One region of the Blastococcus sp. SYSU DS1021 genome, then DNA from elsewhere that is predicted to be linked to it. Evidence: predicted binding sites of a transcription regulator. Region 1 holds the regulator's gene; each other region holds the start of a gene.
What was found. Region 1 encodes LexA, which represses DNA repair genes until DNA is damaged. Its sites were predicted from a motif close to TCGAACANNTGTTCGA; they were not measured.

Region 1 (7,685 bases):
AGCTGTTGTCCAGGCTCATGTACTCCGAGCACGGGTTGGACGCGTTGATGCGGCCGGTCTCGGGGTTGGTGTGCCAGTCGTTGATCGTGTCGTCGTACTGGATGCCCGGGTCGGCGCACTCCCAGGCGGCCTGGGTGACCTTGCGGAACAGCGACTTGGCGTCGACGGTCTCGATGACCGAGCCGTCGAGGCGGGCCCGCAGGCCGAACTCGTCGCCCTCCTCCACCGCGCGCATGAACTCGTCGGAGACGCGGACCGAGTTGTTGGCGTTCTGGTACTGGACGCTGGTGATGTCCTTGCCACCGAGGTCCATGTCGTACCCGGCGTCGCGCAGCGCGCGGATCTTGTCCTCCTCGCGCGCCTTGGTCTCGATGAACTCCTCGATGTCGGGGTGGTCGATGTCGAGGACGACCATCTTCGCCGCGCGGCGGGTGGCGCCACCGGACTTGATGGTCCCGGCGGAGGCGTCGGCGCCGCGCATGAAGCTGACCGGGCCGGAGGCCGTGCCGCCGGAGGAGAGCAGCTCCTTGGAGGAGCGGATGCGGGAGAGGTTCAGGCCGGCACCGGAGCCGCCCTTGAAGATCAGGCCCTCCTCGCGGTACCAGTTCAGGATCGAGTCCATCTCGTCGTCGACGGCGAGGATGAAGCAGGCGCTGACCTGCTGCGGCGCGCTCGTGCCGACGTTGAACCAGACCGGCGAGTTGAAGCTGAAGTACTGGTGCAGCAGCATCCAGGTCAGCTCGTGCTCGAAGACCTCGGCGTCGCCCTCGGTGGCGAAGTAGCCGTGCTCGCGGCCGGCCTCGGTGTAGGTGAGCACCACGCGGTCGATGAGCTGGCGCAGGCTGGTCTCGCGCTGCGGGGTGCCGACGGCGCCGCGGAAGTACTTCGTGGTGACGATGTTGGTGGCGTTGATGCTCCACTCGGCCGGGAACTCGACACCGCGCTGCTCGAAGTTGATCGAGCCGTCCCGCCAGTTGGTCATGACGACGTCACGACGCTCCCAGGTCACCTCGTCGTACGGGTGCACACCAGCGGTGGTGAAGACGCGCTTGATCTTGAGGCCCTTGGCCCGGCTGGGAGTCTTGGCGCTGCGGCGGGGGCGGGCGCCGGCCACGCGGTCGTCGGTCTCGGTCATGGTGTGGAGCTCTCCCTGGTCGTGTGTCGCGTGGTGCTTCGCGGGGCTGCGCGGTGGTGCTGCGCGGTGGTGGATCGGGGGCTGGGGAAGAGCCGCGATCGGTAACTGCTCGAACTGCTGTCTATCGGGTGGCACCGACAGTTCTCAGGTGCCGGCGCCGGTGCCGGACGGAACGGGTCGCCGGGGCTCGGGCGGGCCCGTCTCCCCCGGCGGCGCGGCGGGCTGCCGGGCCTTCAGCTCGGCGATCTCCCGCTCGAAGTCGGCCACCGAGGTGAAGGAGCGGTAGACGCTGGCGAACCGGAGGTAGGCCACCTCGTCCAGCTCGCGCAGCGGGCCGAGGATGGCCAGGCCGACCTCGTGGCTCGGCACCTCCGCCGCGCCGCTGGCGCGGATGGCGTCCTCCACCTGCTGGGCGAGGAGCTTGAGCTGGCCCTCGTCGACCGGCCGGCCCTGGCAGGCCCGCCGGACGCCGGCAACCACCTTGCTGCGGTTGAACGGCTCGCTGACGCCGTTGCGCTTGACGACGGCGAGCACCGCCTCCTCGACGGTGGTGAACCGCCGCCCGCACGCAGGACAGGAGCGACGACGCCGGGTGGTGGCGCCCTCGTCGGCCTCCCGCGAGTCGATGACCCGACTGTCGGCGTTGTGGCAGAACGGGCAACGCACGGTGGTTCACCTCCCTTCGCGCCGCGCCCGCCACCGGCCGGCTGTGCACTCCCCTGGGGACATCCGGTGGATGCGCCGGGGACAACCTGAGGACCAGCCTGTGGACGGGCTTACAGCTCTGTAACTACTAGATGTAGGGGAACCCTAGGACGGGCCACACAAGATGTGCAAGTGATCGTTCCGTCGGCGTGTTCCGCCCCGACACTGCGGTGCGCAGGCGGAACAGCGGTCCCCAGCTGTCACAGGACACGCCGCGACGACGCGCCGAACTCCGTGCCCGACGCTCCCCGGAGAGGGTGCCGAGCGCGGCGACACACCGCAGGAACGACCCGGGGACGCTCGCCCCGGCAAGGCTGTGCGCTCATGCGCGGTTCCGACCCGCAGAACCACGCGCCGGCCGCACACCGATCGGCGAACTGGGCGGTCCGCACCCGGCCACGGGCGACCCGGCGGGCACGCGACGGCGGCGCCGAGCACCCCCGCGGGGTCGACGCGGCGAGGGCCGCCGAACGACGATCAGACGCTGACCGCGCCGCCCACCCGGGGCCGCCGCGAGTGCGGGATCTGGTCACTCAACCGCATCGGGCGGGTCAGGAGATCCTGGTCGACGTCGGCCGGCGGGGTCCAGCCGCTCGCCGTGGAGCGGGTCTCGACCGTGCTCGCGGAGCGGGCCGCGGGCACCGACCAGCCACCGCCCCGCGGTCGGTCCTCACGGGTCGGGGACTGCGCGTCCGGCGCGCTCTCGACGACGGCCGGGAAGAGGTCGGTGTCGGCGGCGCGGTGCCGGCCCACGACCGGGCCGGACTCGGTGGCCGGAGCGCGGTGCCGACCCGGGGGCGGCACCGGCACCGGCACCGAGGACGCCGGCGCGGCCTGCACGGCGTCGCTCTCCGGCGCGCGCCGGCGACCGCCCGGCCGCTGGGCACCGGTTCGCGGCTCGCAGCGGTCGCGCAGCAGCGGCAGGCTGGCGGTCGCCTCGACATCGGTCGACGGACCGTCACGCAGCGGTGCCGCTGACAGGGAGGCGGGCATCGCCTGCGTCACCGGGGACACCTCGACGGCCGGCGACTCCGGGAGCCGCACATCCCCCAGGTCGATCCAGAGCGCCTGCTCCTCGCCTCCGGCGACGACCCGCACCCACATCTGGCACGCGCCGGAGTCGTCGTGTCGCCACCCCAACAGCTCCCCCGCACACCAGGCACCCGCCTGGTGGACCTCGACGGCCTGGGGACGAGTGGTGAACACGGCGGCGCGGTTCTCCATGACGCTGGACACGGACGTACCGTAGGTGGCCGACCAGCACGCACGGTGAACGTGCCTGTACTGAGGGTTGACGAAGTCGCCGGGCCGCGTTGTGAACACCTCGCCCTGGCGCGCAGGCACCGAGCCCTACGGGGCCGTCAGGGCAGGACGAGGACCTGACCAGGCGAGATGGCCGCGGAGCCGAGCCCGTTCAGCCGCTGGATGTCGACGACGACGTCGCGGACATCGCGCCCGTCGGCGACCGCGCCGGCGATGGACCAGAGCGTGTCACCCGGCTCGACGATCACATTGGTCGTCCCCATGAGCTCCAATCCGCCACCCGCATCCCCGAGGACGGCGCTGCCGAGGACGATCACGCCCGCGGCGAGGAGGAGGGTGAGGACCGCGAGCACACGACGGCCGCGCGACGTCAACCGGAGCGGCGGCTGCTCCACCCGCTCCCGACGCCCCCGGCCGGGCGATCGCCCCACCGTCGCCCGTGGGCCGCTCATCCTCCCGCGAGCCGGCGCGGGCAGAGGTTCGGGCATCTCCGCGTAGGAGCGAGGCGGCGGGAGCACCCGGAGACGCCGGGCGGGTGGCGGACCGGCGCGCCGCTCCCCCGGGTCGACCGACACCTGGCCGCGGACCCGCAGTGCCGTGCTGCTCGTCATGTGTTCAGCCCTCCTGGCCGGCACCCGCCGGACGCGAACGTGTGTTCGATTCGAACGCTTGTCCGATGTCTACCGGATGGGACCGACACTTGGGGAGCGACACGGGAAAGTTTCGAACACCTGTTTGAAGTGGCCGCCGATCGGCGCTACCGTTCCTCCGACGACGAGGGTCGAGAGCTGCGCGGGCAGCCGGCGAGGAGGAGACGTGGCGGACTCGAGCAGGACGTCCGGCAACCGGGGCGGCACCGCGGGCGTGGCCCCGGGGACGGCGGACGGTTCGGCGTCGGTACGGGCCTTTCCCGACCGCGCGGCCGATGGGGACGGGCTCACCCAGCGGCAGCGGCGGGTGCTCGAGGTGATCCGCGACTCCATCGACCGGCGCGGCTACCCGCCGTCGGTGCGTGAGATCGGCGAGGCCGTCGGGCTGTCCTCGGCATCCTCGGTCGCGCACCAGCTCTCGGTGCTGCAGAAGAAGGGCTGGCTGCGGCGCGACCCGAACCGCCCGCGCGCCCTGGACGTGCGACTGCCCGGGGATGCCGGCCGGGCCACCGCCGCACCGGTCGAACCCCCCGTGGTCGGCGACGGCGTGCAGGCCGCCGCGCCCGCCTATGTCCCGCTCGTGGGCCGGATCGCCGCCGGTGGCCCAGTGCTCGCCGAGCAGGCGGTGGAGGACGTCTTCCCGCTGCCGCGCGAGCTGGTCGGCGAGGGAACCGTCTTCATGCTCAAGGTGGCCGGCGACTCGATGGTCGAGGCCGCCATCTGCGACGGCGACTGGGTCGTCGTCCGCCAGCAGCCGACCGCCGAGAACGGGGAGATCGTGGCGGCGATGATCGACGGCGAGGCGACGGTGAAGACCTACAAGCGCCGGGACGGTCACGTGTGGCTGCTGCCGCACAACCCGGCCTACGAACCGATTCCCGGAGACGAGGCGACGATCCTCGGGCGGGTGGTGTCGGTCCTGCGCCGGGTCTGAGGGTCAGGTCCGGCGGCGCAGTTTCCCGCCCACCCAGACCACGAGAGTGGCGACGACGGCGGCGATCAGCGCCGAGGCGATCGGCGAGCGGTCCGAGCGGGTGAGTTCCGCGAAGGACGGCAGCGGGTCCTCCGCGGGAGTCGGCTTCGCGGCGGCGGTCGCGGCGGGCAGGGGAACCACGGTGACGGCGCTGGGCAGGCCCTCGCTCGCGACCACGAGCGCCCGGTTGTCGGCGGAGAAGCTGACGGCCTCGCCCTGCGGCGACTCGGGGAGCGCCACCCGCACCGGTTCGCCGGCCAGCGCACCGGGCACGTCCGAACCGGACAGCGGCCACACGTAGGCGTCCGTGTAGGTGCGCAGCGCCAGTGCGCTCCCGTCGCCGGCAACGGCACCTCCGGTGATCAGCAACTGCCCCGCACGACCCACGGGGCCACCCGGGGTTCCGGTGAGGGTGACGTTGACCGTGCCCACCCGCTCCATCGGCACAGTGCCGCCGTCGACGAGCGCGGCGGCGGGCCGGTAGACCCCGCTGGAGCCGAGCACTTCCTTGGTCACGAGGTACGGCGTCCCGTCCGGGGCCAGGAGCAGCGCCTCGGCGTCGTGCGCGCCGTCGGGGTAGGTCAGCCGATGCAGCGCTGCCGCGCCGTCGGGCCGGAGGACATGCAGCGCGACGGTGGCACGGCTCGTGCCGTTGTCACCGGTGTCGGCGATCCAGACGCTCCCGTCCGAGCCGACGCCGAGGTCTTCGGGGTCGAAGGGGTCCGCGGCCCCGGCCTGCACGTCGACCACCGCACAGGCGGCATCGAGCCCGAGGACTTCGACCCGGTCACCGCCGTCGTTGAGGGCGAGCATCTGCTCTCCTACCACCACCAGGCCGGACAGCTCGGCGAGTCGGGGGTCCGTGATGGCGCACCGGACCTCCGGCGCCGGCTCCTCCGCCGACGCGGACCCGGGGACGAGCACGGCCAGGGCGCCGGTCAGGGCGCTCGCGACGACGAGCCGACGCCGCCGGGCGCGGCTAGGAACTCGCTTGGCCTGCTCGGGCACGTACCAAGCGTGACAGAACCATCGCGTCCAGTGCATGAACCACGCCCAGGAGGACGATCCCGACAGCGGCGCCCACGACCGCGTCGGTGACCCAGTGGAAGTCCAGCGACACCATCGCCGCGCCAGTGGCGACCGGCCCGACGACGCTCAGCCACCAGAAGGTCCGCTGTACCGCCGGCGGGAGCCCGTACTCGACCGCCTGCCAGCGGGCCACCCCCCACATGAGCACTGCGTTGGCGACGTGACCGGAGGGGAACGAGGCGCCGTCGGCGTGGAAGAAGTAGGAGCCCGGGAACGCCGGCGCCGTCCGCCCGATCCCGTGCTTGATCGCGTACACCCCGGCGGTCAGCACCCCGAGCGCCAGCAGCACGCGGAGGGCCGGCATCCAGGTGCCGCGCCGCCACAGCAGGTAGCCGACCAGGCCGGCGAGGACGACGAGGATGGTCACGCGCCCGCCGAGCTGCGTGACCACCCACACCGCCGGGTAGCCCGGCGTGTCCCTCAGGCCCCAGTCGCTGACGATCTCCGACACCCGGAGGTCCATCCGCTCCGACGGCCCGTGGCGGAGCAGGTCGGCGGTGATGAGGACGCCGACCAGCAGCGCCACGGCGACCAGCCACCACGGCGGCCGGCCGGGCGGGACCACGGGGGCGGCGCGCGGTGACTCGGCCACCCGCACCGCGCCCCTGGTCACGCCGCCACCGTACCGGCCCGTGACCGGATCGTGATCCGAGCCGATCGACCGCCCCAGCTCAGCCCACCGGGACCGCGAACTCCTCGAGCACCGCGGCGAGGGCGCCGTCCACCCGCGCGGTGAGCCGTGTGCCGCCGTCCTCGTGCCGCTCGCCGAGCACCTCGCCGTCCCGGTGCACCCGGGCCACGAGATCACCGCGCTCGTAGGGCACGAGCACGTCGACCTCGACGTCGGGGTGCGGCAGCCGCTCGGCCACCAGCTTGCGGAGGGCGTCGATGCCGACGCCGGTGCGGGCCGAGACCCAGACCGCGCCCGGCAGGGCCTGGCGGAGGGTGAGGATGTCCTCCTCGCTCATCGCGTCGACCTTGTTGACGACGATGACCTCCGGCACGGCGGCCGCGTCGATCTCGCTCAGCACGACGTGGACGGCGTCGATCTGACCGAGCGGATCGGGGTCGGAGCCGTCGACCACGTGCAGCAGCAGGTCCGCCGCGGCGACCTCCTCCAGCGTGGAGCGGAACGCGTCCACCAGCTGGTGCGGCAGGTGGCGCACGAAGCCGACGGTGTCGGTGAGCGTGTACTCCCGGCCGTCCGGCGACTGCGCCCGGCGCACCGTCGGGTCGAGGGTGGCGAACAGCGCGTTCTCCACCAGCACGCCGGCGCCGGTGAGCTGGTTGAGCAGGCTTGACTTGCCCGCATTGGTGTACCCGGCGATCGCCACGCTCGGCACGGCGTTGCGTCCCCGGCTCGCCCGCTGGGTGGCGCGGGCGGTCGCCATGCCGGCGATCTCCCGGCGCAGCTTGCTCACCCGGGCGCGGATGCGCCGGCGGTCGGTCTCGATCTTCGTCTCACCCGGTCCGCGGGTACCGATGCCGCCACCGCCGGCGACCCGGCCACCGGCCTGCCGGGACATCGACTCACCCCAACCGCGCAGCCGCGGCAGCATGTACTGCATCTGGGCGAGCTCGACCTGGGCCTTGCCCTCCCGGCTCGTCGCGTGCTGGGCGAAGATGTCGAGGATCAGCGCCGTCCGGTCGACGACCTTGACCTTGAGCACCTTCTCCAGCTGGTTGAGCTGGCCGGGGGTGAGCTCACCGTCACAGATGACGGTGTCGGCGCCGGTGGCGGCGACGATGTCGCGGATCTCGTTGGCCTTGCCCGAGCCGACGTAGGTGGCAGCGTCGGGCTTGTCGCGCCGCTGGCTGACCGCCTCGAGCACCTGCGAGCCCGCCGTCTCGGCCAGGGCGGCCAGCTCGG
Region 2 (7,685 bases), on a different contig from region 1:
CGTTTCCTCGCCCCGGGCATGCGCCGGAACGAGAAGCGCGCGGCGGCCGGTTTCGTCGTGGCGGCGTCCACGCTGTTCGCCGTCGGGACGGTGCTGGCCTACCTGGTGCTCGAGACAGGGCTGCGATTCCTGCTCACGATGGCCGGTTCGGACGTCATCGTCGCACTGACCGCCCAGGACTACCTGCGGTACGTCACCACCCTGCTGCTGGCCTTCAGCCTCGCCCTGCAGCTACCACTGCTCGCGGTGTGCCTGAACCTGGCGGGGGCGCTGTCGCACCGTGCGATGGCCGGCGCGCGGCAGTGGATCTTCTTCCTGTCGCTGGTCTTCGCGGCGCTCGCGACGCCACCCGACCCGGTCACGATGGTGGTGCTCGCGCTGCCGATGTGCGTGCTGTTCGAGGGCGCCATCCAGTTCGCCCGGGTCGTGGACCGGCGGCGCGCGCGCCGGGCCGCGCAGGAATCGGTGGAGGACGACGAACCGTCCCGGTTGGATCCGCCGACCCGCGTTCCCTGATCCCGTCCGTCCGGGTGCCTGCGGCGGTGCTCCCCCGGTGTGCCGCGTGATGCCGGCTGCCACCCCTGCTGGGTGCGCGTGGGACGTGTGTGACCGGTCCCGAACCGGGTCCGCGCCCGCGGCCTATCGTGGGCCGGTCGTCCCTGGCCTGGCCGGGCCGACCGGCCCGCGGCATCCGCGGCGAGACCGAGCCGGACCCGCTCCGCTCCGCTCACAGAGTTGTCGACACCGGGGATCTGACGCACCACATGTCTGCACCGAGCATCCCGCTCTCCCAGGGCGGTACGTCCGCGGAGCCACGGCGGTACCGGACCGAGATCGACGGCCTGCGCGCCCTGGCGGTCTCGCTGGTCGTCGGCTACCACGTGTTCAGCGGTCGGGTGTCCGGTGGCGTCGACGTCTTCCTGGTGCTCACCGGCTTCTTCCTCGTGCACACCCTCACGAGCCAGCTCGAACGGTCCGGGACCGTGCGCCCGCTGCGGGCGGTCAGCCGCACCCTCGGCCGCCTGGTCCCCTCCGCGGCGCTCGTGCTCGCCGGGACGCTCCTGGCCAGCGCGGTGGTCATGCCCAGCACCCGGTGGCGAGAGATCGCCGGCCACCTCCTCGCCTCCGCGACGTTCACCGAGAACCGCCGCCTGGTCGCCGAGGCCGCCGACTACTCCGCCAGCAACGTGCTGGCCAGCCCGATGCAGCAGTTCTGGTCCCTGTCCATCCAGGTCCAGGTCCTGGTCGCGGTGCCGTTCCTCGCGGCGGGCGCGGTGCTGCTCCTGCGCCGGTCCCCTTGGTCCCGGCACGGCCGGCGCATCGCCGTCGCCGCTGTGGTCGTGGCCACGGGCGCCTCGCTGGCGTACTCGGTCGTCGCGACGGCCGCGGACCAGCAGGCCGCGTACTTCTCCACCCTGCCGCGGGTGTGGGAGCTGGGCGCGGGGGCGCTGGTGGCGCTCCTGCTGGCCGGGTGGCGCCCGCACCGGCACGTGGCGACCGCGCTCGGCTGGGGTGGCCTCGTGGCGCTCGTGGCGTGCGGTGCGGTGCTCGACGGGGCCCACGAGTTCCCCGGGTATCAGGCCGCGTGGCCCGTGCTGTCGGCCGTCGCGGTGATCGTCGCCGCCGACGCCGCCGGACGGGCGGGCGCGCACCGGGTCCTGTCCTCCCCCGTGGCGCGCTGGCTGGGCTCCCGGTCCTACGTCCTGTACCTGTGGCACTGGCCCATCCTGGTGCTCTACCTGGTGCACACCGGCCGCGAAGCGCCGTCGATCAAGGGGGCCGCGGCGGTGATCGCGCTGTCCCTGCTGCTCAGCGAGGCGACGTACCGGCTGGTCGAGCGGCCGGCGGGCGCACGGCTCCGGTCCTGGCGGCCCGCCGCGGCGGTGGTCGCCGTCGCCGCGGTCAGCGCTCCGCTCCTGCTGGCCGGCGCGGCCACCATCGTCTGGATGGACCGGGAGGCCGACCGCGTCGCGGCGCTGGTGGACGACCCGGCGTACCCGGGGGCGGCGGCGCTGGGCAGCAACTTCTGGGAAGCCGGTCCCATCGGGGGTGCCGACCCGTTGCCGCCGATGACGCTGATCCGCGACGACTGGCCCGGCCCTCCCGACCACGCTTCCTGCACCACGGACGTCCTCGAGAGCGAACCCGTTCCCGCCGAGATGGAGAGGTGCGTGATCGGGGACGACGACGCCTCGCGCAGGGTGGTCGCCGTCGGCGATTCGCACGTCGCGCACTGGGTCACCCCGTTGACCGCCATCGCCGAGGACCACGGGTGGCAGGTCATCTCGATGCTCCGCGGCGGCTGCAACCTCTCGACGGAGTCGGAGTTCATCCAGGAGGGCTGGACGGACTACGAGGAGTGCGCCGCCTGGCGTTCCCGGCTCACCGACCAGATCCTCTCGCTGGAGCCGGACCTGGTGATCGCCCTCGGCACCCGCACCGCCGCCGGCGAGGACAGGGAGTGGCTGCCGGAGGGCCATGTGGCCGCGTGGCAGCCGCTTCTGGAGTCGGGCATACAGGTCATCGGCCTGCGCGACAGCCCGCGGCACACCGTGGACGTCCCCGACTGCATGGCCGAATGGGGCGATACGTCGCCGAGGTGCCAGGCGCCGCGGTCACTGGTGTACGACGACGACCTGTTCGACTCACCGCCGGCGGAGCTGCCCGGGGGCGTCAGGCTGCTCGACACCAGCCCTTACTTCTGCGTCGAGGACGTGTGCCCGGCGCTGATCGGCAATGTGCGGGTGTACATGGACTCCGCGCACGTGACGGCGACCTACATGCGCACCGTCAGACCGCGGTTCGAGACCGACCTCCTGGCGCTCGTCGGCTGGTGATCGGCGGGCCGGCTCAGCCGGGGGGCGGCCCGTAGCGGTTGACGCGCGGCTCGCTGCCGAGGAAGCCGATGGTCACCAGCAGGACCAGCCAGCCGATCCCGGGCAGCAGGTGCCACAGCAGCCACCAGGCGGAGTGGTCCCGGTCGTGCAGTCGCGTGACCATCGCGGCGATGTTCGGCACGAGCAGCACCAGCGCCGAGATCGCCGTCACCGGTCCGCCCTGGTCCGGGAACGGCCAGAGCAGGTCGAACCCCCCGTCGCGGCTGATGCGCGGGTAGCTGTCCGGGAACCAGGTCGCGTCGATCGAGGTGGCGACGAGCCCGAGCACGGCGAAGACCAGGACGTAGCGCTGCCACCAGTCCCGCCGCCGGATCCGCCCGGTGGGCAGGTACCAGTCCAACGGGGTCCACGAGCGCCGCGCCGGCGGGGCGCTGGTCATCCGCGGACGGCTTGGCGGCAGCCGGAGTCCAGCGCCCGGGCGGCCGTCGCCAGCACGGCGACGACGTCCCGGCCGAACCCCACGTCGCAGGGGTGGGTGCCGCCGGCGATCGCGGCGGAGGTCAGCTCGTCGACGGCGACGGAGAACGCCTCCACCGGGGCCTCGACGTCGGGCAGGAGGACGAGCCGGCCGGCGTCCCCGTGCACGAAGAACTCGATGCCGGTCGACATGGACGCCACCGTGTGCGAGAGCGTCACGGTCGACGCCGTCCCCGACTCGTGCGTGAGCACCAGGTGGACGGTGTCCCGGAGCCCCGGGCCGGCCTGCACCGCGACGACCGGCCCCAGCGCCGGCACCAGCACCGACAGCGCGTGCGGGCCGATGTCCCACAGCGCCCCGTGCTCCTGCCGCCACGGCGAGGCCGCGAAGGGCGTGCCGGCCAGCGAGGAGAGCCAGGAGCCGGCTCCGCCGGCCAGGCGGGTGCGCGCGGCCTGGGTGAGCCAGGTGGAGGTCGCCGTCTGGAAGCGGAAGGTGAAGAAGACGACGGAGGCGACCCCGGCGGCGCGCACCGCGTCGACCACCCGGTCGGCCGCTGCCACGTCGAGCGCGATCGGCTTCTCCAGCAGCAGGTGCTTGCCCGCCTCCGCCGCGCGCACCGCGAGCGACGCCTGCACGTCCGGCGGCAGCGCGATCGCCACGGCGTCGACCTCGGCCAGCAGCGCCTCGACGTCGCCGTGGCCGGGGACCTCGAACTCCGCGCCGAGCGCCTTCGCCTTGGCGAGGTCGCGGCCCCACACGCCCACCAGCTCGGCCGACGGGTGGCCGGCGAGGGCGGTCGCGTGCACGGCACGCGCCCAGTGACCGGTGCCGAGGATTCCGAAGCGCACGGTCAGACCGCGCCGAACTGGCGGTCGCCGGCGTCACCCAGGCCGGGCACGATGTAGGCCTTGTCGTTGAGCCCCTCGTCGATGCTGGCGGTGAAGACGCGCAGCGGCAGCCCGCTCTCCTCCAGCCGGCGGATGCCGTCCGGAGCGGCGAGCGCGCACAGCACCGTGATCGAGGTCGTGCCGCGCGCGGTGAGCAGCTGGCAGCAGTGCACGAGGGATCCGCCGGTGGCCAGCATCGGGTCGAGGACGAAGACGTCGCGGCCGACGAGCGACTCCGGCAGCGAGGCCATGTAGGCCTCCGGCTGGAAGGTCTCCTCGTTGCGCGCGAGCCCGACGAAGCCCATCTGCGACTCCGGCAGCATCCCGTGCGCGGTGTCGGCCATGCCGAGGCCCGCCCGCAGCACCGGGACGATGAGCGGCGGCGCGGCCAGCCGGTAGCCGGTCGTCGTGGTGACGGGGGTGGTGATCGGCTCCTCGGCCACCGCGAGGTCGCGGGTGGCCTCGTAGACCAGCATCTGCGTGAGCTCGCGCAGGGCGGCGCGGAACATGGCGTTGTCCGTGCGCTCGTCCCGCATCCGGGAGAGGCGGGCACGGGCGAGCGGGTGGTCGACGACGGTGAGCTGCACGCCGGACACCGTATCGGCACCCGGCGCTGCGTTCGCCCGGTCACTGGGGGCGCCTTCCGACCTGGCGCTCAGGCGGCCACCAACGGGTTGCCACGGGCCTCGGCGGCCAAGCGAGGCCGCAGGTCCCGGTTCCCCATCAGGACACCCACGGCCCAGGCCATGTCCATGCGCTCGCCCCCCGCGCGCATCGCGTCGGGCAGCGGCGGCTTCCCGTCCGGGAACAACGGGTCCGCCGACGCACCGGGGGCACCGGCCGCCGGTCGCGGGGACGGCCGAGGCTCCGGGCGGCGGGCGGCCAGCTCGTCGACCGGCTGCACGCCGACGAAGGCCGCCTCGGCGGGGACCTCGGGGCTCCCGGCCAGACCCGCCAGACCATGGGTGAAGGCGGCGTCCGCGGCGCCCCACACCCGCCGCCCGTCGGGGGCGAGCGCGACCAACCGGCCGTCGCGCCGGGTCAGCACCAGGTCCAGCTCGTGCACCGATCCGTGGTCGACGTCGCAGAGCAGCACCACGTTGTCGAGGTCCGTCCCACCACCGAACAGCCAGTGCCGCATGTGGTGGGCGTGCAGCCGTTCGATCCGCGTCTCGGTGCACCCCGGCCGGGCACAGCCCCCGTCCCGGCGCAGCAGCGCACGCCGCTGCGCGCGGGTGGCCAGCCGGCGCTTGCGGCCCACGCCGAGGACCTCCCGCCCGCACTCCAGCATGGTCACGACGGTCGCCTCGCAGAGCATCCGCCGGACCTCGGTCGCGTGCAGCGCCGGGCCGCCATCGAGGTAGGCCTGCCCGGCGGCAGCGTCGTCGGCGAGGACGGCGGCGTCGACGTGCACCACGACCTCGCGCCGGGGTGGGTCACCCGGCCGCCGGTCGGCGTGGTGGGCGGCTCCGGCGAGCCGGGCGACCGCCGTGCAGCGCCGGGCCCCCGTCCGCTCCCGGGCGCACGCGATCTCCTCCCGTTCCAGGTCCTCGTCCCGCTCCAGGCCTCCGGCCACGCCCGCTTCCCGCTCCGCGGCTGCCCGCTTCGCCGCGGCGCGGTCCCGACGGGCTTCGCGTTCGGCCAGCGAGTCGACCGCCGCGAGGAAGTCCGCACCTTCCTCGGGCGCAAGGCGCATCCGTACGACGAGCATGCCGTCGTCGTCCCACCAGTGCTGGAACTGCCGCTTCAGTGCGATGGTCCCCTCGTCGGCGCGGTCCGCCCGCCGCCACGAGCGGACCAGGCGTTCCACCTGCGAGGCCGTGGCCTCGAGCGCCGTCTCCAGCAGCTCCCGCTCGGTGTCGGGCTCCGCGACGCGGGTCAACGCCCGGACCTTGGAGTAGGACAACCGCCCCTCGGCGAAGGCGGCGGAGATCAGCGGCAGCGCACCGAGACCCCGGGCGACCCGGACGTGCTCCCGGGCCGTGCCCGGGGCCATGCCGCACTGCCAGGCCAGCCAGTGGGCGCACGACAGGATCCCGACCGCGCGCCAGCCCTCCCGCCGATCGAACTCGGCCACGAGCCGCAGCCACGCGGCGGTGGCGGCGGCCAGCCGCACCGCGCCGGACGCGATCTCGCGTGCCAGTTCCGGCACGGACTTCTCCACCACGACGCCTCCTTCGGACGTGTGATCGAAGCGTAGGAGCGGGGGGTGACATCTCCGGCCCAGCAGGCACGTTCCCGCGCGGGAGCGCCCGACGGACGGGGCGCCACCCCCAGCAAGGGGGACGTTCCCGCGGGAACGCCCGACCGGGGGGTCCGCCACCCGGGTCCGAGGGGGCCGAGCGCGTTCCCGCGGGAACGCCCACCGGCGGGTCGGTCACTCGCGATCCGAAGGCCCCGAGCACGTTCCCGCGGGAACGTCACGAGCTCGGCTGCGGGTCAGGACCGCCCCTGCGGGTGAGCGCGTTCGGGGACCGGTCCCCCGGCAGGGGAGAATGGCCGGCATGACCCACGTGCTCGACCCCGACGCGCTGCCCGGGGCGACCCCCGCGGTGCACGCGCCGTCGCCGCCGTACGACGACGTGACCCGCTCCGACTCGGCCTTCCGCGCCTTCCTGCACGGCCTGCCCGGTGTCGACCAGGTGGGCGCCGAGGCGCGCGTCGCGCAGCTGGGCACCCGGTCGATCAAGACCACCTCGAAGGCGTGGGCGATCGACACCGCCATCTCGATGGTCGACCTGACCACGCTCGAGGGCGCCGACACCCCCGGCAAGGTGCGCAGCCTGGCCGCCAAGGCCAAGCAGCCCGACCCGTCGGACCCGACGACGCCGCAGGTCGCCGCCGTCTGCGTCTACGGCGACCTCGCCGGCGTCGCGCGGGAGGTGCTGGCCGGCACCGGGATCCACGTGGCCGCCGTCGCCACCGCCTTCCCCAGCGGCCGCGCGAGCCGTGCGGTGAAGCTGGCCGACGTCCGGGACGCCGTGTCGAACGGCGCCGACGAGATCGACATGGTCATCGACCGCGGCGCGTTCCTGGCCGGCCGCTACCTCGACGTCTACGAGGAGATCGTCGCGGTGAAGGAGGCCTGCGGGGACGCACACCTCAAGGTCATCCTCGAGACCGGCGAGCTGATGACGCTGGACAACGTCCGGCGCGCGAGCTGGATCGCCATGCTCGCCGGCGGCGACTTCATCAAGACCTCCACCGGCAAGGTGAGCCCTGCCGCCACACTGCCCGTCGCCCTGGTGATGCTGGAAGCGGTCCGCGACTTCCGCCTCGCCACCGGCCGGCAGGTCGGCTTCAAGCCCGCCGGCGGCATCCGGACGACGAAGGACGCGATCAAGCACCTCGTGCTGATCAACGAGACCGTGGGCCCCGACTGGCTGGACCCCGACTGGTTCCGCTTCGGCGCCTCCAGCCTGCTCAACGACCTCCTGCTGCAGCGGCAGAAGCTGCGCACCGGCCACTACTCCGGCCCCGACT
Region 3 (7,685 bases), on a different contig from region 1:
CGCCTGCGGGGACGACGTGGTCGACGACGACGTGGAGCAGAACATCGAGCAGGGCGTCGACGACGTCGAGCAGGAGGTCGAGGACGCCACCGACGGCGAGGGCTGAGCGCACTGGCCGCAGACCACCGGAACGCACGGTTCCGGTTCGGGCGGGATCGCGGCTAGCCTGCTGCCCGTGACGGTCCTGATCGGTGCCGGGCTGATCCTCGCCGGGGCGGCCGTGGCCGTGCTCCAGGTACGGCTCGCCGCGGCCTCCTCGGGACCGCCGCCGCGCAGGTGGCACGTGTCCGAGTCGCTCCCCCGTGGTCAGCGGTACGGCTCCGACATCGCCATCGCGGTCCTGCTCTGCGCCGGTGCGTTCGTCGTCGCGCACGGCCGACCGGGGTGGGTGTTCTACGTGGCGATCGTCGGCGCCGCGCTCGTCACCGCCGCCGCGCAGGCGCTCGCTCTGCGCGCGCTGCCCGAGCGCGCCGAGCACTGACGGGCGAGCGTGCGGTCGGGAGCCCACCTCAGTGACCGGAGCTGCCCGGGCTGGAGTGCCAGAGCTTGCGGGGTGGCGCGGCCGCGGCCCGCCGGGCGGCGCCCTTGGTCTCGTCGCCGGCGGGCTTGATGTCGGCGTAGGGCGACATCCGGAACCCGGTCGGGTGGACCAGGACCGGCCGCACGACCACCGGCCGGGAGCCGTGCGAGGCCGCGGCCCCCGCGATCGCCTGCTCGGTGTACTCCCCCGGAGCCGCCATCAGCTCGGCGACCGACTCGAGCCCGCCGGCCTCCCAGGCCTCGTGCAGCGCCGGGAGCTCCCACGCCCCGGTGGCCCGCAGCGACACCCCGCGCGGCCCCGTCCGGCGCAGCACCCCGCGGATGACCAGCAGCCACGAGTGGAAGACCGTCGCGGCGTAGGGGCCCTGCGCGTCCTCGAAGAAGGTCGAGTCGGTGCAGCCGGTGCCGTCGTCGAGGGTCACGAACACCACCCGGCGCCCGGACCGGATCGGCGGGGTCTGGGTGGCCACCTTGACGCCGGCCACCAGCACCTCCGCGCCGCTGCGGCAGCCGAGGAGCTCACCGGCCGGCACCGCGCCGAGCGCCGACAGGAACGGCCGGTAGAAGTCGATCACGTGCCGGCTGGCGTCCAGCCCGAGCACCTCCAGCTCTGCCCGCACCAGCTCGGCGTCGGTGAACTCGGGCAATCCGCTGCTCTCTGCCCACTCCGGGCCGGCCGGCTCCCCGGCGGACTCTTCGGACAGCTCCAGCCCCATGAGGTCCAGGCTCAGCTGCCCGTCGGACGTCGCCCGCGCGCCGCTGCGGCTCCACCGGTCGAGCTCGCTGATCTGCAGCAGCAGGTCGCGCCGGGTCACCTGCCGGCGCCGGCGGGTCGGCCGGCCGGCCTCCCGGTCCCGCATGCCGAAGCCGTAGAGCGAGTCGAAACCACCGGCCAGCACCAGCCGCTCGACCACCGGGCGGGATACCGACGCCCGCGCCCAGAAATCCGTCAGTGACCGATAGGGCTGGCCGGCGACGACCCGCGCCACCTCGTCGTCGGATATGCCCTTCACGTCGGCCAGCGACAGCCGGATGCCATACCGCGTCGGGTCGGGCATCGCCGCGGGCATCCACTCCGGACGCCGCCAGCCCGAACTCTCAGCCTCCACCTCACGGTCAGGGCTCGTCGCGTCGTCGTCCACGTCGTCGTCCGCGACCAGCCGTTCGACGCGGTAGCTGCCGGTCGAAGCGTTGACGTCCAGGCCGAGCACCCGGATGCCGAAGTTGCGGGCGTCGTCGAGGATCAGCCGCTTCGGGTACATGCCGGGGTCGTGGGTGAGGACCCCGGCCAGGAAGGCCGCCGGGTGGTGGGTCTTCAGCCAGGCCGACTGGTAGGTGGGGAGCGCGAACGCCGCGGCGTGGGCCTTGCAGAAACCGAACGACCCGAAGGACGCCAGCACCTCCCACACCCGCTCGGCCACCTCCACCGGGTAGCCGGCAGCCAGCGCCCGCGGCACGAACCACGCCCGCACCTCCGGGTGGGCGTCCTTCTCCCCCAGGGCGCGGCGCACCTCGTCGGCCTCGGCCAGCGTGCAGCCGGCCATCCGGGCCACCACCTGCAGCACCTGCTCGTGGAAGACGACCACCCCGGCGGTCTCGGCGAGCGCGAACTCCAGGTCCGGATGGGGGTACTCCACCTCGCGCCAGCCGTTCCGGGCCATGAGGAAGGGGGTGACCATGTCGCTCTTCACCGGTCCGGGCCGGAACAGCGAGATGTCGATGATGATGTCCTCGAACGTCCGCGGCCCGAACTTGCCGACCAGCTCGCGCTGCCCCGGCGACTCGATCTGGAACATGCCGAGCGTGCGGGTGCTGCGGATCAGCTCGAAGGTCGTCGGGTCGTCCCGCGGGACGGCGTCGATGTCGACCGCCTCCTCGTCGACCCGCTCGATCTCGTCGAGGGCGTGCGCGATCGCCGACTGCATCCGGATGCCGAGCAGGTCCAGCTTGAGCAGCCCCAGCTCCTCGACGTCGTCCTTGTCGAACTGGCTCATCGGGTAGCCGAGGTAGCTGCTCTCCACCGGGGTGCGGTCCAGCAGCGTGGCGTCGGAGAGCAGCACCCCGCACGGGTGCAGGGCGATGTGCCGGGGCAGCCCGTCGAGCCGGGACACGAGGTCGAACAGCAGGTCGAGGTCGCCGGTGCCGCCGGCGCGGCGCGAGCCGTACCGGCTGGCCCGCAGCTCGGGGAGGTCGCGCAGCGCGGCGTGCACCTGGTTGGCCCGGATGTGCGGGAACGCCTTGGCGACGGCGTCGACCTCCGCCTGCGGCAGGCCCAGCGCGGCCCCGACGTCGCGGATCGCGTGGCGCACCCGGTAGGTGTCCATCATCGAGATGCAGCTGACCCGGTCGGCGCCGAAGCGGTCGATCACCGCGTCGTAGACCTCCATCCGGCGCGCGGACTCCACGTCGATGTCGATGTCGGGCAGCTGGTGGCGCAGCGGCGAGAGGAACCGCTCCATCAGCAGCCCGTAGCGCAGCGGGTCGACGTCGGAGATGCCCAGCAGGTAGGTGACCAGGCTGCCGGCGCCCGAGCCGCGAGCCGCCGCGCGAACCCTCAAGCTCTTGATGAGGTCGACCACGTCCGCGACGGTGAGGAAGTAGGACGGGTAGCCGAGGGAGTCGATGACCCCGAGCTCCTCCTCCAGCCGCTGCCGCACCCGGGTCGTGGGCACCACGCCCCGCCGCCCGAGCCCCGCCTCGCACCGGGCGCGCAGCACCTGCGCCGGGCCCATCCCCCGCTCCGCCGGCGTGGTGACGACGTCCAGCTCGGGGTACCGCACGCTGCCGATGCCCAGGTCGCCCGCGGGGTCCACGGCGCACTGCTCGGCCAGCCGGGCGGTGCGCTCGAGCAGCCGCAGGGCGGCGTCCCGGTCGGGGCCGGTCAGGTCCTCGGCGACCTCGGCCATCTCCTTGCCCGACTTCAGGTAGCCCTCGGCCGTGGTGCGGTCGACGTGCCGGGCGCCGAGCGGGACCAGCCGCCGGGCGGCGTCCAGCACGTCGGCGGTCGGGGCGTCGAGGGCGTCGACGTACCGGACCGCGTTGCTCAGGACCACCGGCACCTGCTGCTCGGCGGCGAACCGGAGCAGCGCCTGGGCGCGCTGCCGGTCACCCCGGCCCCGGTGGTGCACCACCTCCAGCGCCAGCCCCGGCCCGAAGACCGCCCGCCAGGCGTCCAGCTGCTGGCCGGCCAGGTCGGCCCGACCCGCCAGCAGCGCCCGGCCCACCGGGGAGTCGGGACCGAGCAGGGGGACCAGCCCGGAGGCGTGCTCGGCGGCGATCGCCAGCGAGCTCACCGGCTCGCCGCGGGTGCCGCGCAGGTGGGTGGCGCTGGTCAGCCGGCACAGCGACCGCCAGCCGGCCCCGTTCCGCGCGAGGAAGGTGACCCTGGGCAGCCGCGGGTCGACGTTCACCCCGCCCCGGGCCGGGGTCCGGCGCGGGGGCGCCGCGGCCCGCGACCGCGAGGACCGGGCCGCGGAGGGCTCCTCCCCCAGCACGTGCGCGAGCGCCGGCGGCACGCTGGTACCCAGCGCCGGCGCCACCGCCAGGTCGACCCCGAAGATCGGCCGCACCCCGGCCGACCGGCAGGCCAGCGCGAACTTCACCGCGCCGTAGAGCCCGTCCCGGTCGGTCAGGGCCAGCGCCGGCATGCCGTGCTCGGCGGCCCGGGCCACCAGATCGGCGGGGTGGTTGGCCCCGTACCGCATGGAGTAGCCGGAGGCGACGTGCAGGTGGACGAAGGGGTCACTCACGTCCGGGACCCGGTGGACCGGGACCCCGACCGGGACGGCGCCCCGCCGACCACGTGCGGCCTCGGGTAGCGGGGCGGCTCGGGCGGTGCGTCGACCCCGAGCCCGGCCTCGACCACGGCGAGGAAGCCCCGCACGTCACGGACCAGGTCGTCGGCCTCCCGCTCGGTGACCGCCCGGGACAACCCCGCCTCCGCCGCGGCGCGTTTGGCCGCACCGGCGGCGAAGAAGGTGGCCCACTCCCCCAGTTCGGGGGCGACCTGCCCCAGCAGGACCCAGGCGCTGCGCGGCCGCCGGCGGCCGCCCTCGGGACGGGTGCGGGCGGCCAGCACCGCGGCGGCGGCCCGGAGCGCCGCCAGGTGCGCGGTGGCGTACCGCTCCCGCGGATCGGTGGCCGCGGCCGCCTCGGCCAGGCCGCGGTGCGCCTGGCGGAGCAGCCCGGCGGCCGCGGCGGGCAACGCGGGCGGCAGCGGCAGCTGGCCGGCCGGCACGGCTCGTGCGGCGCCCATCAGTCGTGCACCCGGACGAGCCACCAGCGGTTGCCGGCGGCGTCCCACGTCAGGTCGTAGACGCCGGCGAAGCTCATCCGGGACCGCCCGGCCCGCACCGCCTCCACCCGCCAGACCTCACGGGGCGCCACCAGGTCGTCGGACGCACCGCCCGCCTCCGCGTCCCGCAGCCACCACGGCGCGGTCTCCAGCCAGGAGTCGAGCAGCTCGCCCACGACGTACCGGGACTGCCCGCGCCAGAACTGCACCGGCCCCAGCGGGCCGCGCTCGACCTGCACCTCTTCGCCGGCCCGACCGACGACCTCACCGAGCACCCGGCTCATGACAGCCTCCCCACGCCTCACCCCGCGCGCACGCCCGCCACCCCACCGGCGGGGAAGAGAGCCGGGAAGGACGGGCCGGACGTCGTTCGAACACGCGTTCGAACGACGACCAGTAGACCCGAGCGCCCACCCCTCGTCAAGCCAGGCCACGGCGTGTCCGTCGACCGCGCCCGCACCCCCCGCCGGACGGGACACACCGGGCGCGCCTCTTTCCGGGCGGTGGCAGGATCAGTGCATGAGCCCACCCCCGCACCCCCGGGTGGCCGCCGTCGCCCGGGCCCTCGCCGCGGCCGGCGCCGAGGGTGAGGTGAGAGTCCTCCCCGCCGAGGTCCGCACCGCGGCCGCAGCCGCCGCCGCGCTGGGCGTGCCGGTCGGTGCGATCGTCAACAGCCTGCTCTTCCTCGCCGACGGCGCGCCCCTGCTCGTCCTCACCAGCGGCGCGCACCGCGTCGACGTCGTCCAGGTCGCGGCGCTGCTCGGCGTCGGCTCCCTGGCGCCCGCCCCCGCGGACGTCGTCCGCGAGCACACCGGCCAGCCCATCGGCGGGGTGGCCCCGGTGGGGCATCCGGCCCCCCTCGGCACCCTCGTCGACGTGGAGCTCGCCCGGTACGACCGGCTGTGGGCCGCGGCGGGGCACCCGACGGCGGTCTTCCCGACCAGCTACGACGAGCTGCTCCGCATCACCGCCGGCACCGCGGCCGAGGTGGGCGGCGGTCCGCTCGACGGGACCGCCACGACGGTCGGCGGCGGCGACCTGTCGGACGCCACCGGGGTCGCGCCGTGACGGGCACCCGCCCGGCCACCCGGATCCTCGAGCTCCCCGTCCCCTGGATGCGGGAGCACATGCACGAGGTGCTGGCCATCTACGGGCTGGCCATGGGCTACGACTCCGGCATCGTCGCCGGCCGGTACGGCTACGCGATCCAGCACACCGAACGGCCCGGCTTCCGCGCCGTCGGGGCCTTCGCGCAGACCCCGGAGGGCGAGCGGCTGGTCGGCTTCGGGTACGGCTACCTCATCGCCCCCGGGCAGTGGTGGCACGACCAGGTGCGCGCGGCGCTGGACCGCCGCACGGCGAAGAAGTGGCTGCCCGGCGCCTTCGAGGTCTGCGAGCTGCACGTCCACCCCGACGCGCAGAGCCAGGGGCTGGGCCGGCGGCTGCTGCACGCGCTGGTCGAGGGCCTGCCGCACCCGGTCGCCCTGCTCTCCACACCGGACGCCGACACCAAGGCGTTCCGGCTGTACCGCGCCGACGGGTTCGTCGACCTGGCCCGCGGCTACCACTTCCCCGGCGACTCCCGCCCCTTCGCGATCCTGGGCGCACGGCTGCCGCTGCATCCGCGCGACCCCTCCGCGACGAACTCCCGGTCGTGACCGCCCCCGAACCCGCCGCACCCGTGGACGTCGTCGTCGTCGGCTCCGGCCACAACGGCCTCGTGGCCGCCTGCTACCTCGCCCGGGAGGGCCTGTCCGTGGAGGTCGTCGAGTCCGACGACGTCCTCGGCGGGGCGGTCTCCACCGTGGAGCGCTGGCCCGGGGTCCGCGTGGACCGCGGGTCCAGCGCGCACGTCATCGTCCGGCACAGCGGCATCGTCGAGGAGCTCGACCTCGCCGCCCACGGGCTGCGCTACGTCGACTGCGACCCGTGGGGCTTCGCGCCGGCCCCCTCGCCCGGCGATCCCGGGCCGGCCGGCCGGCCGCTGGTCTTCGCCGTGGACCTCGACGCCACCTGCGCCTCGATCGCGGCCGCCTGCGGACCGGCCGACGCCGCGGCCTACCGCCGGTTCGTCGAGGTCTGGGGTCCCCGCAGCCGGGCCGTGGTCGCCTCCTTCGGCCGCGCACCGTCGGCCGGTGGCCTGGTGCGGTCGTTCTGGCCGCTGGGTGCGCCCACCGAGGGACGGCCGCGCACCCCGGGCGGTGAGCTGGCGGTCGACTTCCTCGGCTCCGGCGACGCCCTGCTGGACAAGTGGTTCGGCAGCGAGCGGCTCAAGGCGGCGCTGGCGTGGTTCGGCGCCCAGTCGGGCCCACCGATGTCCGAGCCCGGCACCGCGGCGATGGTCGGCTGGGTGGCGCTGCTGCACGACGTCCCACCCGGGCACCCCGTGGGCGGCTCCGGCGGGCTGACCCAGGCGCTGCGCCGGCGGCTGGAGTCCGACGGCGGCCGGGTCGTGCTCGGCGACGGCGCCGCGCGGCTGCTCGTGGAGGACGGCCGGGTCGCCGGCGTCGAGACCCGCGCCGGCCGGGTGGTCCGGGCCCCGGCGGTGGTGGCCGCCTGCCACATCGGCGTCACCCGGGAGCTGGCCGGCGACGCGGCCCCGCCGGTCCTGGCCGACGCCGCCCCACCGGTCGGCAACGGCTTCGGCCTGGTGGTCCGTGCCCTGACCGACGCCCCGCCGTCCTACCCCGGTGCCGGGCCGGAGGCGCTGCAGGGCCTCCAGCTGCTCTGCACCGACCGGGCGCAGCTGGCCGCCGCGCACGGCGACTGGGGTGCCGGGCAGCTGCCCCGCGAGCCGGTGCCGCTGGCCATGTCGTTCTCCGCGAGCGACGACACCCTGGCCCCGCCCGGG
Region 4 (7,685 bases), on a different contig from region 1:
TTCCCGCGGTGCTCCAGGGCGGGCTGCCGACGATCAGCGGTTTCGGGAAGCTGCCGGCGGTCGCCGCCGACGTCGTCGAGCAGGAGCTGGCCGCCGTCCTGCGGGCGCTGCCCGGCCCCGTGGTGGTGCACTGCTGCGCGCCGCGCATGCCGCTCACCCTGTTCCGCGCAGCCGGCGCGGCCGGACTCTCGTTCGACCTGGGCCTGGTCCAGGACCTCGACGCGGTGGGTGAGGCGGTCGACGCCGGGGTGCACCTGCTGCCGGGCGTCGTGCCGGGCACCGACACCGCACTGCCGGCTCCGAAGGCGACGGCGTCGCGGGTGCAGGCCTGGTGGAGCGAGCTGGGGTTCGCCGCCGAACGGCTGCCCGGGGCGGTGACGCTCACCCCCGCCTGTGGACTCGCGGGGGCGACGCCGTCCTACGCCCGCGCCGCGATGCGCCAGGTGCGCGAGGCCGCGAAGTACCTGCTGCCCGGGTAGCGCGAGGGACCTGCCGCCGGGAGCACCGCGCCACGAGCGGGTGAGCCCCGGTTGACCGTCGTACCCGCCGGATACCGTTCGCCCGTGAGCACCGACGCCGACCTCGTCGAACCGTCCGTCACCCCGGTGGCCGACCGGGAGGACCTCACCGAGGTCCCCGACGACGTCCGCACGCGCCACCGCGACCTCTCCGAGGAGCTGGACCGGTACGCCTTCGCGTACTACGTGCGCGACGAGCCGCTGATCAGCGACGGCCAGTACGACGAGCTGATGGCCGAGCTGAAGGCGATCGAGTCCGCGCACCCGGCCCTGGTCACCCCGGACTCGCCCAGCCAGAAGGTCAACGGTGGCTTCACCGCGACCTTCGCCCCCGTGCAGCACCTGGAGCGCATGCAGAGCCTGGACAACGCCTTCAGCAGCGACGAGCTGTCGGCCTGGGCGGCGCGCGCCGAGCGGGAGGGCGCGGCGGAGGCCAGCTACCTGTGCGAGCTGAAGGTCGACGGGGTGGCCGTCGACCTGGTCTACGAGCGGGGCCGCCTGGTCCGGGCCGCCACCCGGGGCGACGGGGTGACCGGCGAGGACGTCACCGCCAACGTGCGCACGATGGACGACGTCCCCCAGCAGCTCACCGGCGACGACGTCCCGGAGTTGCTGGAGGTCCGCGGCGAGATCTACTTCCCCGTCGCCGCGTTCGCCGACGTGAACGCCGCCATGGTGGAGCAGGGCAAGCCGCCGTTCGCCAACCCGCGCAACGCCGCGGCCGGCTCGCTGCGGCAGAAGGACCCGAAGGTCACCGCGTCCCGCCCGCTGCGGATGGTCGTCCACGGGCTGGGCGCCCGCACGGGCTTCGAGCCGGAGCGGCAGTCGGCGGCCTACGAGGGCCTGCGCGCGCTGAGGCTGCCGGTGAGCGACCGCTTCGAGGTCGTCCCCGATCTCGAGGGCGTGTGGGCCTACATCGAGCGCTACCGCGAGCAGCGCCACGCGGTGGAGCACGAGATCGACGGTGTCGTGGTGAAGGTGGACCAGGTCGCGCTGCAGCGTCGGCTGGGGTCGACCTCCCGGGCGCCGCGGTGGGCGATCGCGTTCAAGTACCCGCCGGAGGAGGCGACGACGAAGCTCCTGGACATCCGGGTCAACGTCGGGCGCACCGGCCGGGTGACGCCGTTCGCCTTCATGGAGCCGGTGAAGGTGGCCGGGTCGACGGTGCAGCTGGCCACCCTGCACAACGCCAGCGAGGTGAAGCGCAAGGGCGTGCTGATCGGCGACACGGTCGTCATCCGCAAGGCCGGTGACGTGATCCCCGAGGTGCTGGGCCCGGTCGTCGCGGCCCGGACCGGCGACGAGCGCGAGTTCGTCATGCCGACCCACTGCCCCGAGTGCGGCACGGAGCTGCGGCCGGAGAAGGAGGGGGACGCCGACATCCGCTGCCCCAACGCCCGGTCCTGCCCGGCGCAGCTGCGGGAACGGGTCTTCCACGTGGCGGGGCGTGGCGCCTTCGACATCGAGAACCTCGGCTACGAGGCGGCGGTCGCACTGCTGCAGAGCCGGCTGCTCACCGACGAGGGCGATCTGTTCTTCCTCGACGAGGAGCAGCTGCAGCGCTCGCCGTTCTTCACGCGGAAGAACGGCACCCTGTCGGCCAACGGCGCCAAGCTGCTGACCAACCTGCAGGTCCGCAAGGACGTGCCGCTGTGGCGGGTGCTCGTCGCGCTGTCGATCCGGCACGTGGGGCCCACCGCCGCGCAGGCGCTGGCCCGCGACTTCCGGTCGATGGACCGGATCATCGCCGCCACGGAGGATGAGCTGGCCGCCGCGGACGGCGTGGGTCCGACGATCGCGAGGTCGGTGCGCGACTGGTTCGCCGTCGACTGGCACCGCGACGTCGTGGAGAAGTGGCGGCAGGCCGGGGTGCGCATGGCCGACGCGGCCGAGGACGCACCCCCGGGACCGCTGACCGGCGTCACCGTGGTCGTCACCGGGTCGCTGCGCGACTTCAGCCGCGACCAGGCGATCGCGGCGATCCAGGAGCGGGGCGGCAAGGTGACCGGTTCGGTGTCGAAGAAGACCGGCTTCGTCGTCGTGGGCGCCGACCCGGGCAGCAAGTACGACAAGGCGGTGCAGGTGAAGGCACCGATCCTGGACGACGACGGCTTCCGGGTGCTGCTGGAGCAGGGGCCGGACGCCGCCCGCGAGGTCGCGACGATCGGCGACGGCAGCGAGTAGCCCCGCGGCCGGGTGCGCCAACGATCACCTGGGTCAGTAGGGCGGGGGAGTCGTGCTCGCCACCATGCCGGTCGGTGTGGTGACGGTGAGCGTGCCGTCGGGCGCCAGGTCGTAGGCCCAGCCGGGCGCCTGGTGCTTGCCCCGGTGGTGGCGGGTGCAGAAGCCGGTGAGGTTCTCCGCACTCGTCGGCCCCTCGGGGTAGGGGCGGTCGTGGTCGAGCTCCCCGCCCAGCGGGACGCGCCGGCGGCAGCCCGGGAAGCGGCAGCGGCGGTCGCGGGCGCGGATGTACCGGTCGAGCGCGGCCCCGGGTCGATACCCGTCGGTCGGGCCGGGCGGGTCGAGCCCCGGACGGCCGGTGAGGTCGTGCGTGCACCGGGTCGGCGCGCGGCGGCAGGCGGCGTCGCCGCAGTGGGCCAGGCGGCGGAGTTCGCGGCTGTCGGTGAGCGCGAGCAGCGCGCCGGTGAGTTCGTCGACCACCGCGATCCGCGGCCGGTCGACCAGCGTCCCGCCGCTGCTCGCATCGAGCAGCGCGGCGAGGGCTGCCCGGCGGGACTCCCCGGCGTCGGCGCAGGCGTCGAGATCGCTCGGCGCACGAGTGACCCGGCCGGCGGCGCTGCGCAGCCACGCGCTCTCGTCCTGGCGGTCGGCGCGCTGGGCGTCGGCCACCATCCTCCGGGCGCGACCGATCGCCCGGTCCAGGCCGAGCAGGGCGTCTGCGGCGGCCTGCAGCGACCCGTGCGCGTTGGCCCAGTGAGAGGAGCTGTCGCCGTCGTCTGTCCCTGGTTCCACCTCGGTGCCGGGCCCGGGGTCGGGTTCCGGGTCAGGGCCGGGGTCGTGTTGCGGTTCCAGCCCGGGATCGGGGGATCCTTCCGCTTCGGGGTCCGGCGCCGGCTCGGAGAACGCCCCGGCTGCTTCGAGCCAGGCCTCGAAGCGGGCCTCCTCGGCCCACCGCCGGAGGAGCTCGTCCTCCGGGGTGTACTCCGCGCCGCCCCATTCGCCCCGGAGAGCGCGGGCCTCGACCTCCGCCCACCACCGCTCGTCGGCCTCCCGCCACTCCGTGGCCCGGGTGTGCAGCGGCCAGGCAACGGTGGGGCAGACGTCGTCGGGCGAGGAGTCGGTGCCGTGGGCGTCCTCCGGCCGGCTGTCGGCCCGGCCATCTCCTGTCGGCGAGTGGCCGTCCGCGGCCGTCGTGGCGCCCTCGCCGCAGGGATCCGGCGCCGGCCCGGGCAGCAGGCCCAGGGCGCGGGCGAGCGCGCGGACGACCTCGGCCGGTACGGGTTCACCGCCGATCTCACCCGGCTGGTCGCCGCCGAGCAAGGTTCGCGCCCCCGCGACCACGGTCAGCTGCGCCTGCACGGCGGGCAGTTCGTTCTGCTCCGGCCGGAGCACCAGGTCGAGCAGGCAGTCGGCCATCTTCTGGCCGCGCGTCCTGCGGTCGTCCGGGTCGTCCAGATTGTCGGCGTAGCGCCCCAGCGCATCCAGCAGCCCCTGCGCTTCGGGCACCGTGAGCAGCGCGCCGAGGACCGCCATGCCCTCGCGGCGATCGGGCCGGACGGAGACGCCTCGCTCGCGGAGGGCCGCAGCCAGCCGGGCGGCTTCGTCGCGTGCGTCACGGGCCAGGCCGAGCCGGCGCGCCTTGGCGCCGAGCTGCGCAGGTGTGGTCACCCGGCCGGACATCCACCGGAGCAGCTCCCGTTCGACGGCGGCCCGCTTCGCCGCGTCGGCGATCGGCGCCACCCGCTCGAGCATCGGCCAGAGGTGTCCCGGGTGGAGATCCCCGCGTTCCAGTGCGGCCAGCGTTCCCGGGAGACGGTGCACCAGCGTCAGCGATCGCGTCAGCAGCTGCTCGGCCGCCTGGGTGGAGATCGACAGGGCCACCACCAGCTCCTGCGCTGCCCACTCGCTGACGTCGGCCAGCACCTCCGGCCGGGCGGCGCGGCGCTCCTCGCTCATGGCCCCCGGCTGGCCCGCCGGGCGATCGGCCGAGGCGGGACGGGTGGCGGCGAACTCGGCGACCGCCCGGGCGCGCAGCGCGGTCTGCCGGGCGATCTCCCGGTCCGCCGCCTGCACAGCACCCAGCGGACCGGTGGCCCAGCCGGCGGCGGGCGCCGAGGCAGCGGAGGCGCCCGATGCCGGACGACCCGACGCGGACGGAGGGAGCGTCGTCCCTGACGTCGTCCCGGTCATGCCTTCGATCATATGTTCGAAGGAGCGTCGGTGCAAGCGAAGCACGAAGAAGGCGCAGGTCAGGGGCTCAGCGATCAGGCCTCGAGGCGTCCGGAAGGGGGTTGACCGACCTGCTGCGGCTGCCTAGGTTCCTGCTCGGCTGATGCGGCCGGCCGCTCGCGCCCCCGGGGGTGTGGTGAACGCATCGTGACTTCACTGACCTGTCCACCGGTCCACCACGGCGAACCAGTCAGCAACGCGAGCACTGGCGTGCATCGACGGGTTCGCCGATCGGAGGATCCATGTCGGACGCCGAGTCGAGGCGCGATCCGGACAGCCGGTCCGCCAAGCAGATGGCCAGGCGGCTCCGCGCCGCGCTGCGCGAGCGGCAGGGGCTCGAGCTGACGCACGGCCAGTGCCTGGAGCTGGTGGCGCGCCAGTTGGGCGCGGCGGACTGGAACACCCTCAACGCCAGGCTCGCGCCGTCCCCGGTGCGGGTGCCGGGGGGTGGGTCGGGCACCACCATCCCGGTGTTGCGGATCTTCTCCGTCGACGTCGCGTTGCAGTTCTACGTCGACTTCCTCGGGTTCCGCCTGGATTTCGGGGGCCCGTCGGGCGGAGAGGGGACGCCCTTCTACGGGCAGGTCACCCAGGCGTCCACCACGTTGCACCTGACCGAGGTCGCCTACACGCCCGGCGCCGGAGCCACGGTGCTGGTCTGGATCGCGGGGTTGGACTCCCTCCGGGAGGAGCTGAACGCCCGCCGGGCGGAGGTGCCGGTATGGGGCCCGGCGGTCTGGGTGCCCGAGATCGAGGAGGCGCCGTGGGGAGCTCGCGTGCTGACCCTTGCCGACCCGTTCGGCAACCATCTCCACCTCAACGAGCCCACCGATGCGGAGGCCCGGCGCTTGCTGCCCGCGTGGGGAGCGGTGGGTTCCTCCGGTTGAGCGGCGAGCGGTCCTGGTGGCGCCCGAGCGGGGTGCCGGCCGCTGGTGGCGGTCGCCGAATGCCGGTCAGGGCGGCGGCAGGTGGGCGACCGTCGTCGCGATCCCGGTGAAGTGGGCCAGGCGGAGGAGCTCCGACCGGCGGAATGCCGGGCCGCCGGAGCGGCCGAGCACGATGGCCCGGCCGGCGCCGTAGGGCACGGCCATCATCTCGATGGCCATCTCCTGCCACCGCTCCGGCAGCCAGGGGTCGTCGCTGGGCAGCAGCCGCGGGCCGCTCAGCGGCAGCCACGGCAAGGTGAGGCCGGGAAAGGCCGGCGCCGCGTCCGAGGCCGCGAGCACCGCGCCCTCGGTCAGCGGGGCCGGTTGCCCCGAGTCGTCGAGGATCACCGCCCAGCCGCTGTGGAAGACCCGCGGCAACGACGCGGTCAGCAGCTCGGTCGGCGGGCGATCGCCGCGGGCGAGCGCATCCAGCAGGTCCAGTTCGCGGTGGGTGTCCAGCGGGCCGGCGAAGGGGCGCAGCGACTCCACCCGCACGCCGTCGACCGCCTGCGCCACCGTGATGAGGCTGTCGGGCAGCCGGTCGCCCGGCAGGTCCACGACGACGTCGTCGACCGCGATCCCGTTGCCCCGCTCGAGCACGTCCACCGAGACGATGTCGATGCCTGCGGTGCCCAGTGCGGTCGCCACCGCACCGAGGATGCCCGGGCGGTCGGGCAGCACCAGGCGCAGGAGATAGGACACGGTTCCTCCGGGTCATGGGCCCCATGGCCCCCTTCCGGGGCCCGCCGCGAGCCTGCGAGCGGTGGGGAGGAGGGGGGCCTCGTTCGATCTCCGTCGATCGCGATCGGGAGGAGCCTCTCACGCTGACCGGCGTCCGGAGGGCCCCACGTAGAGTGGCCCGGTCACGCCCCGGGCCGAGAGCGGGCCGCCGGGCACCGCCGAAGTGGAGTTCCGCCGCAGCATGAGCACCCCCTCCCCGAAGGGTCGACTGACCCGTGACGAGGTGGCCCACCTGGCACACCTGTCCCGGCTCGCCGTGAGCGACGAAGAGCTGGATCTCTTCGCCGGCCAGCTCGCCGCCGTGCTGGACGCCGTGGCGCAGGTCGGCAAGGCCGACGTCGCCGAGGTCGCCCCGACCACGCACGCCGTGCCCATGACCAACGTCATGCGCCCCGACGCCGCCCGCCCGAGCCTGCCCCGCGACGTCGTCCTCGCCGGCGCCCCGGCCGCGGAGGACGACCGCTTCCGGGTCCCGCGGATCCTCGGGGAGGAGGCGTGACCATCCCGACCACGAGCGCCGCCGCGCTCAGCGAGGCGCTGCAGGCCGGCGAGGTGAGCGCGGTCGAGGTGACGCGCGCGTACCTCGACCGGATCAGCGACCAGGACGCCGTCATCGGCGCCTACCTGCACGTCGACGCCGAGGCCGCGCTCCAGGCCGCCGGCGAGGTCGACGCCGCCCGCGCCGCCGGGGCCGAGCTCGGCCCGCTGGCCGGCGTTCCTCTCGCCCTCAAGGACGTCGTCGTCACCGAGGGCGTGCCCACCACCAGCGGCTCCAGGATCCTCGAGGGCTGGCGGCCGCCCTACGACGCGACCGTCGCCGCACGGCTGAAGGCCGCCGGCACGGTGCTGCTCGGCAAGACCAACATGGACGAGTTCGCGATGGGCTCGTCCACCGAGAACTCCGCCTACCAGGTCACCCGCAACCCCTGGGACACCGACCGCATCCCGGGTGGCTCCTCGGGTGGCTCCTCGGCCGCGGTCGCCGCGGGGCTGGCCCCGTGGGCCATCGGCACCGACACCGGCGGGTCCATCCGCCAGCCGGCCGCCGTCACCGGGCTGGTCGGCCACAAGCCCACCTACGGCTCGGTCT

Region 2: a site for LexA is predicted at 6,380-6,395, ahead of ACI8AP_RS17605 (DUF222 domain-containing protein). Genes of this name have one in related genera too.
Region 3: a site for LexA is predicted at 5,205-5,220, ahead of ACI8AP_RS11565 (DUF6504 family protein). Genes of this name have one in related genera too.
Region 4: a site for LexA is predicted at 4,894-4,909, ahead of ACI8AP_RS08340 (DUF222 domain-containing protein). Genes of this name have one in related genera too.

What each region holds. Positions count from the first base shown of each region.
Region 1 covers NZ_JBJHAL010000012.1:42,671-50,355, reverse strand. The annotation lists gene ACI8AP_RS11010 (vitamin B12-dependent ribonucleotide reductase) at 1-1,135, opposite strand, end outside; gene nrdR (transcriptional regulator NrdR) at 1,280-1,801, opposite strand; gene ACI8AP_RS11000 (hypothetical protein) at 2,318-3,076, opposite strand; gene ACI8AP_RS10995 (LysM peptidoglycan-binding domain-containing protein) at 3,202-3,714, opposite strand; gene lexA (transcriptional repressor LexA) at 3,920-4,687, shown strand; gene ACI8AP_RS10985 (hypothetical protein) at 4,691-5,734, opposite strand; gene ACI8AP_RS10980 (phosphatase PAP2 family protein) at 5,706-6,428, opposite strand; gene hflX (GTPase HflX) at 6,487-7,685, opposite strand, start outside.
Region 2 covers NZ_JBJHAL010000027.1:18,053-25,737, forward strand. The annotation lists gene tatC (twin-arginine translocase subunit TatC) at 1-516, shown strand, start outside; gene ACI8AP_RS17585 (acyltransferase family protein) at 765-2,837, shown strand; gene ACI8AP_RS17590 (DUF805 domain-containing protein) at 2,851-3,276, opposite strand; gene ACI8AP_RS17595 (Gfo/Idh/MocA family protein) at 3,273-4,163, opposite strand; gene upp (uracil phosphoribosyltransferase) at 4,166-4,789, opposite strand; gene ACI8AP_RS17605 (DUF222 domain-containing protein) at 4,858-6,369, opposite strand; gene deoC (deoxyribose-phosphate aldolase) at 6,707-7,685, shown strand, end outside.
Region 3 covers NZ_JBJHAL010000013.1:42,093-49,777, forward strand. The annotation lists gene ACI8AP_RS11545 (hypothetical protein) at 1-106, shown strand, start outside; gene ACI8AP_RS11550 (hypothetical protein) at 176-481, shown strand; gene ACI8AP_RS11555 (DNA polymerase III subunit alpha) at 510-4,289, opposite strand; gene ACI8AP_RS11560 (SAV_6107 family HEPN domain-containing protein) at 4,286-4,795, opposite strand; gene ACI8AP_RS11565 (DUF6504 family protein) at 4,795-5,118, opposite strand; gene ACI8AP_RS11570 (YbaK/EbsC family protein) at 5,354-5,902, shown strand; gene ACI8AP_RS11575 (GNAT family N-acetyltransferase) at 5,899-6,492, shown strand; gene ACI8AP_RS11580 (phytoene desaturase family protein) at 6,489-7,685, shown strand, end outside.
Region 4 covers NZ_JBJHAL010000008.1:126,696-134,380, reverse strand. The annotation lists gene ACI8AP_RS08350 (methionine synthase) at 1-479, shown strand, start outside; gene ligA (NAD-dependent DNA ligase LigA) at 564-2,702, shown strand; gene ACI8AP_RS08340 (DUF222 domain-containing protein) at 2,736-4,772, opposite strand; gene ACI8AP_RS08335 (glyoxalase superfamily protein) at 5,171-5,815, shown strand; gene ACI8AP_RS08330 (ACT domain-containing protein) at 5,882-6,556, opposite strand; gene gatC (Asp-tRNA(Asn)/Glu-tRNA(Gln) amidotransferase subunit GatC) at 6,777-7,094, shown strand; gene gatA (Asp-tRNA(Asn)/Glu-tRNA(Gln) amidotransferase subunit GatA) at 7,091-7,685, shown strand, end outside.